2 linked regions of the Thermocoleostomius sinensis A174 genome follow. The protein of the gene in region 1 binds, or shares a complex with, the protein of each later gene. Links are inferred from orthologs where the notes say so. Each region holds a gene or a part of one and is shown in the gene's direction. Other genes may lie near its edges. The genes, in order: ureA and ureC.

Region 1 (3,130 bases):
GATGGGGGGCATTTTCTTTGTGCCAGTGGCGGTAATTATGGCCACGCTGTGGTCTGGCTTTTCTCCGATGGTTTTGGCGGTGGCTGCTTTAACAACGGCGTATGCAGCGATCGGTTGGATGGATGATTGGCAAATTCTGCGCAAGAAATCAAACAAGGGCATTTCTCCGCGCATGAAGCTGACCCTGCAAATTTTGTTTGGGTCAGTGTTCTGTCTTTGGTTGTTTTTAACTCAACCGATCGATTTTTCCACAATCGCGCTTCCCCTGGGCATTACGTTGCCGTTGGGTGGGCTGTTCTGGCTGTTGGCGGGGTTTGTGTTGGTAGCTGAAAGTAATGCAACCAACCTCACTGATGGCTTAGATGGGCTTGCCGCTGGTACGGGGGCGATCGCGCTCATGGGCTTAGCAGCGTTGATTGTCTCAAACTCTCCGGATTTGGCAGTATTCTGCGCTTGTATGGCGGGCGGCTGCTTAGGCTTTTTGTCGCACAACCACAATCCGGCTCGCGTGTTTATGGGAGATACCGGATCGTTGGCGTTAGGAGGAGCGCTGGCAGCCGTTGGCATTGTCAGTCATTCGCTGTTCGGGCTACTTGTTCTCAGCGGTATATTCCTCGCCGAATCGCTGTCGGTATTGGCGCAGGTTGGATACTATAAAGCAACCAAGGACGATCGCGGTGTTGGGAAACGCTTGCTGAAAATGGCTCCGTTACATCATCATTTTGAGCTAACTGGTTGGAGTGAGACCCAAGTCGTATTTCGGTTTTACTTGATTGGAGGGCTGCTGGCGTTACTGGGTTTGCTGGTAGCCTAATCGCCTCGGGTAAACGTCTCGATACGACCTCGATACCGCACAACTTGCACCAATATTGAGGAGGGCATGGATTTTATGTCTGTGCCCTTTTCTAGGGTCTTTTTAGATATTCTCTTTAGAGTCAAGGAACTTGGTTTAGCTGGCGGCTAATTGCCTCGTCCAACCCCGTCTGTAATTTGGCTCAAAAAGATGGAAAACAATCTTGACACTTCTACGACTTCAACTGCTAAGATAAGATGGCTGATGCGATGGGGTGTCGCCAAGCGGTAAGGCAGCGGGTTTTGGTCCCGCCATTCCTAGGTTCGAATCCTAGCACCCCAGTTAGAGACATAAAATATGCAATTGACGCCGCAAGAGAAAGACAAGTTGCTCATTTTTACGGCTGCACTGTTGGCCGAACGCCGCAAGAACAAGGGATTAAAGTTAAACTATCCGGAATCGGTCGCATATATCTCGGCAGCTATCCTTGAAGGCGCTCGAGAGGGGCGATCAGTCGCAGAGTTAATGACCTATGGTACAACGTTGCTATCTCGCGCTGACGTGATGGATGGTATTGCCGAAATGTTGCACGAAGTACAAGTAGAAGCTACCTTTCCTGATGGCACAAAACTGGTGACTGTGCACGATCCAATTCGGTAGCCACATAACATAATCTAGCTAGACAACTGATTGCTAGCAATGATGGTTTGAGGGGATGGATTTTGCCCCCCTCTCCCTCAAACCGCAAGAGGTTGTTTGATCGATATCAAGAAATTTCGCAAGAGTGCCTTACCAGAGTGAGTTAAAACGCTCTCTGGATGGAACTGTACGCCTTGAATATGGGGAAACTGGCGATGGCGAACCCCCATAATGGTGCCATCTTCTACCCAAGCCGTAATTTCTAGGATGGCAGGGCAGGTTGGGCGATCGATCACTAGACTATGGTAGCGTGTGGCTGTGAAGGGATTCTCCAAGCCTGCGAACACGCCTACACCTGTGTGGTGTACTGGTGAAGTTTTACCGTGCATCAGTTCAGGTGCAGCGGTAATTTTACCGCCAAACACATGTCCAATGCCTTGATGCCCTAAACAGACCCCAAGAATGGGTATGGTGGGTCCCAACTCGCGAATCACGGCTAGTGAAACGCCAGATTCATTCGGGTGTCCTGGTCCCGGAGAAATGACAATGCCATCTGGGTTCAGTTGACGGATTTGGTCTAGTGAAATCCGATCGTTTCGATAAACCTCCACCTCGGCAGCAATCGGTAGCTCTGTGCCAAGTTCTCCTAAGTATTGGGCTAGGTTGTAGGTAAAACTGTCGTAGTTATCGATAACAAGAATCATGGCAACCAGGGAGATAGGTTTCAAGCAAGATGAACAGCGCCCACAAGAGGCTAGTTGAATCGGCGCTTAAAACCAACTTGTCTGTACCCGCTCAATTAGCGGTGGAATCAACAGAAAGCAAGCGACGATCACCGACGCAAAGGCTGAAATCAAAACTGCCCCAGCCGCGCAATCTTTGGCGATTTTAGCTAGCTCATGGTAGGTTTGCCGAACCGTTAAATCTACAACAGATTCGATCGCCGTATTTAATAATTCCATGGTTAGCACTGCACCAATGGTTAAGCCAATAATGGCAACTTCTACCCGGCTCAGGTTTAAGAACACGCTCAGACCAATCGCAATTGTGCCCACAAACAGGTGAATGCGAAAGTTGCGCTGCGTTTGAAACGCATAGCTCAGTCCTGTCCAAGCATACCGAAAGCTGACAAACAGGTTGGATGCAACACGCCAAGATAGCGATCGACTGGGCTTGGCAAGGGCACTAGAACACCGTTGCGTTTCTTGTGGGAGTTCTTGAGTCGTTGGCGACATACTCGTACTAATGAAGGACTATTCTTGACAGCAGAAGCGATTGACGATCAAATCATAGAGGGAGAAAGAAGCAAGAGACCATTAGGCAGTGCTAAAGCGGCAGTGGACTACACAGGAGTTTAAGCATGAATGCATTACAGGTTGCATAAGTCTGTATCTGAAGGAGTGTCTAAATAGTCTTGCCGAATTAAATTTTCTATTTGATGGTAATCGATCGATAACCCAACAGTTTGTAGCAAAGTTTCCTGCTGTTTTAACATACGCAGCAGGCAGTCTTGATCTGGATGGTCCCAACCCAGCAGATGAAGAAGAGCGTGAGCAGCCAGCCATGCCAACTCCTGTTGCAACGAGTGCCCCAGTTGAGCCGCTTGTCTTTGGGCGGTTTCGACTGAAATCACGATATCTCCCAGATACAGAAAGTCATCTGCTGATGCTTCAAGGTCAAACGCTTCAAGTTGAGGAT
Region 2 (3,209 bases), 3.6 Mb from region 1 along the record:
TTGCCCCTCTGTCTCCACAAAACAGTGTTAGTGTGGAAACCATCTCCGACTAAAACTCTAATGATTACCGTTGGGATCACCAAAGCAATTACAAATCTCACCCAGGCTCATGCAAAATTGGGTATTTCGCCTAGACAAACGAACCACTCGTAAGGGCGAATCGCGAATTGCCCTTACCCGATCTGCTCTCCCCATTATTGAAAACCGTGGGTTTTATTGATCTGCCCTACCAAGTCCGAGATGAAAAATGCGTTCGCTTTGAGATAGAAGATGGCAATGCCCAACTCGATGGATTATATTGATGCTCTGGTTATCCATGATCACGAATCTTAAAACGTCTGGTTAGCCCATAGCCGACCATCCTAAACTTTTCAGTGAATTCGGATGTCTTAGCTACTCTCTGTGGTACGCTCTGCTGATTAGATCATGGGTATGTGCAAGAATTGAGCACCTGGAGCGGGCGATCGCGGATTGCCCTGCCATAGAAGCGATACCCTAGGGATGATGTGTGATTGAGGGAGTGCTATGAGTTATAGGATGGATCGCCGAGCCTATGCCGAAACCTTTGGCCCCACCGTGGGCGATCGGGTGCGGTTAGCCGACACAAATTTGATCATTGAGGTGGAGCAAGACTACACCACTTATGGTGACGAGGTGAAATTTGGTGGTGGCAAGGTGATCCGAGATGGCATGGGGCAGTCGCCCATTTCCCGTGAAGGTGGAGCGGTGGATGTGGTGATTACCAATGCGCTGATCCTGGATTGGTGGGGGGTGGTCAAAGCCGATGTGGGGATCAAAAACGGCAAGATTTGTGGCATTGGTAAGGCGGGCAATCCGTATATTCAGGACAATGTGACGATCGTGATTGGCCCCGCCACAGAGGCGATCGCGGGTGAAGGCATGATCCTCACCGCAGGTGGCATTGATGCGCATATTCACATGATTTGTCCCCAGCAAATTGAAACGGCGATTGCGTCGGGGGTTACTACTATGATTGGCGGTGGTACAGGTCCCGCCACCGGAACTAACGCCACAACTTGTACACCAGGTGCGTGGAATATTCATCGCATGCTGCAAGCAGCCGATGCGTTTCCGGTCAACATTGGTTTTCTGGGTAAAGGCAACAGTGCGCAGGCGGTGGGACTAGAAGAACAGGTAGAAGCGGGGGTCATTGGACTCAAGTTGCACGAAGATTGGGGTACAACTCCAGCAGCGATCGATACCTGCCTCAGTGTGGCGGATGCATATGATATTCAAGTGGCAATTCACACCGATACCCTCAATGAATCGGGGTTTGTGGAAGATACGATCGCGGCTTTCAAACATCGCTGTATTCACACTTACCACACCGAAGGAGCCGGAGGTGGTCACGCACCTGACATCATCAAAGTTTGTGGTGAACTAAATGTCTTGCCCTCATCGACTAATCCTACTCGTCCCTACACGGTGAATACTCTGGAAGAACATTTGGATATGCTGATGGTCTGTCACCACCTCGATCGCGGTATTCCCGAAGATGTGGCCTTTGCTGAATCGCGCATTCGTCGAGAAACGATCGCCGCTGAAGATATCTTGCACGACTTAGGAGCCTTCAGCATGATTTCGTCAGATTCACAGGCTATGGGTCGGGTGGGAGAAGTGATTCTGCGCACCTGGCAAACGGCTCATAAAATGAAAGACCAGCGCGGCGCGTTGCCGGACGATAGCGATCGCCATGATAATCTACGGGCAAAACGCTACATCGCTAAATATACAATCAACCCGGCGATTACACACGGTATTGCTGACCATGTGGGGTCGATCGAAGTCGGTAAACTGGCGGATCTCTGCCTCTGGAAACCCGCCTTCTTTGGCGTTAAGCCGGAACTGGTAATTAAAGGTGGACTCATTGCCTGGGCCCAGATGGGCGATGCCAATGCCAGCATCCCCACCCCACAACCTGTCCATATGCGCCCGATGTTCGGCAGCTACAGCGGAGCCATGCACAGCACCTCGCTCACCTTTGTTTCAAAATCGGCTCTAAAAGCAGGGATTGCTGACAAGCTGAAGTTGCAAAAAAAAGTAGTGGCGGTGGGGGGAATTCGCAAAATTACCAAAAAAGACATGAAACTAAATGATTTGCTGCCACAAATTGAGGTGAATCCTGAAACCTATGAGGTGCGGGCAGATGGCGAACTGTTGACTTGTGAACCGGCAACGGTGTTGCCAATGGCACAGCGGTATTTCTTGTTTTAGGAGAGGCTTCACAATGTTTCGACTATGCCTCAAACTACCTCCCTAACCCTAGGAACCGAAGCTCTCGAAGTCCTCCAACGTTGAGGGATTTATGGAGGTACTCTCATGAATTATTCAATCTGGCGCTACATTCCCCCGATCGCGGCTTCTGGTGCTGTGCAAATGGCTGTGGATGTATGGTTGTTGGAACAACATCGCCAAGGCAACCATCCGCCTACTCTGCGGTTTTACACCTGGAAGCCGATCGCCCTTTCTTTAGGTCATCATCAGCGGCGCTATCCTGATGCTTGGCGAAACCTAAGCTGGCAAGGACAGCCGATCGAGTTGGTGCGGCGGCCCAGTGGCGGACGGGCAGTGTTGCATCAAGGCGAGCTTACCTATGCTGTGATCACGTCTGGCATTCCGGGGACGCGCCTGCAAGCCTATCGGCAGATTTGCCAATTTTTGATTCAGGGCTGGCGAGCGATTGGCATAGACCTGCATTACGGAGAGGCGGGGCGCGGCTATATTCACAACCCCAATTGCTTTGACACAGCCACCAGCGCGGATTTGGTGACAACAGACGGGATTAAGTTAATTGGCAGTGCCCAACTACGACGAGATACCGTCATTTTGCAGCATGGCTCCATGCAGCTTATGCCCGATCCGACTCTGTTTCGTCAGGTGTTTGGCGTAGAGATACAGCCGATCGCTCTGCCCAATCACTTGAAGCAAAATCTGCATCACCAGGTGATCCAAGCGCTACTAGATGCGGCTTGTACCTGCTTTGACATTCGGCTTGAAGCTCGACCGCTATCAGAAACCGAATGGGAGAGGATATGCTCGAGTGATTGTGTCAAGCAAGCATCTGCTTCGATCTAACTATCGATTTGCGTAACAGTAGAATGAAGGGAGCGATTGAGAAGATTTGCCGTACTTTATACCAAAAAACGTGCCAACACGTAGATTGCGGCGGCCATCAGTTGCATGATCAT

The links.
Region 2: the proteins of ureA (region 1) and ureC are in contact, whole or in part, in a crystal structure (PDB 4CEU), measured with the Sporosarcina pasteurii proteins. The link is inferred for Thermocoleostomius sinensis A174 from one-to-one orthologs. Residues at the interface, in WP_115362093.1 of Sporosarcina pasteurii: Ala6, Glu9, Lys10, Ile13, Ala16, Leu19, Arg23, Asn31, Tyr32, Pro33, Glu34, Val36, Thr40, Met44, Met70, Glu71, Val73, Met76, Asp78, Gln81, Ala82, Glu83, Leu92; in WP_115362090.1 of Sporosarcina pasteurii: Lys441, Phe442, Asp463, Pro464, Ser465, Ala466, Ser467, Ile468, Thr470, Pro471, Gln472, Pro473, Met475, Arg477, Gln565, Arg566, Tyr567, Phe568, Leu569, Phe570.

What each region holds. Positions count from the first base shown.
Region 1 is NZ_CP113797.1:914,781-917,910, forward strand. Bases 1-2,801 are described here. They hold ureA (urease subunit gamma), read left to right. Parts: upstream 1-1,150; coding sequence 1,151-1,453; downstream 1,454-2,801. Other genes in these bases: mraY (phospho-N-acetylmuramoyl-pentapeptide-transferase), read left to right, coding at 1-814; OXH18_RS03960 (anthranilate synthase component II), read right to left, coding at 1,531-2,136; OXH18_RS03965 (diacylglycerol kinase family protein), read right to left, coding at 2,203-2,667. Also shown: rRNA maturation RNase YbeY, read right to left, coding at 2,802-3,130.
Region 2 is NZ_CP113797.1:4,544,480-4,547,688, forward strand. Bases 1-2,880 are described here. They hold ureC (urease subunit alpha), read left to right. Parts: upstream 1-525; coding sequence 526-2,235; downstream 2,236-2,880. Other genes in these bases: OXH18_RS19630 (lipoate--protein ligase family protein), read left to right, coding at 2,341-2,880. In the rest of the region: more of OXH18_RS19630, read left to right, coding at 2,881-3,096; OXH18_RS19635 (ArsB/NhaD family transporter), read right to left, coding at 3,153-3,209.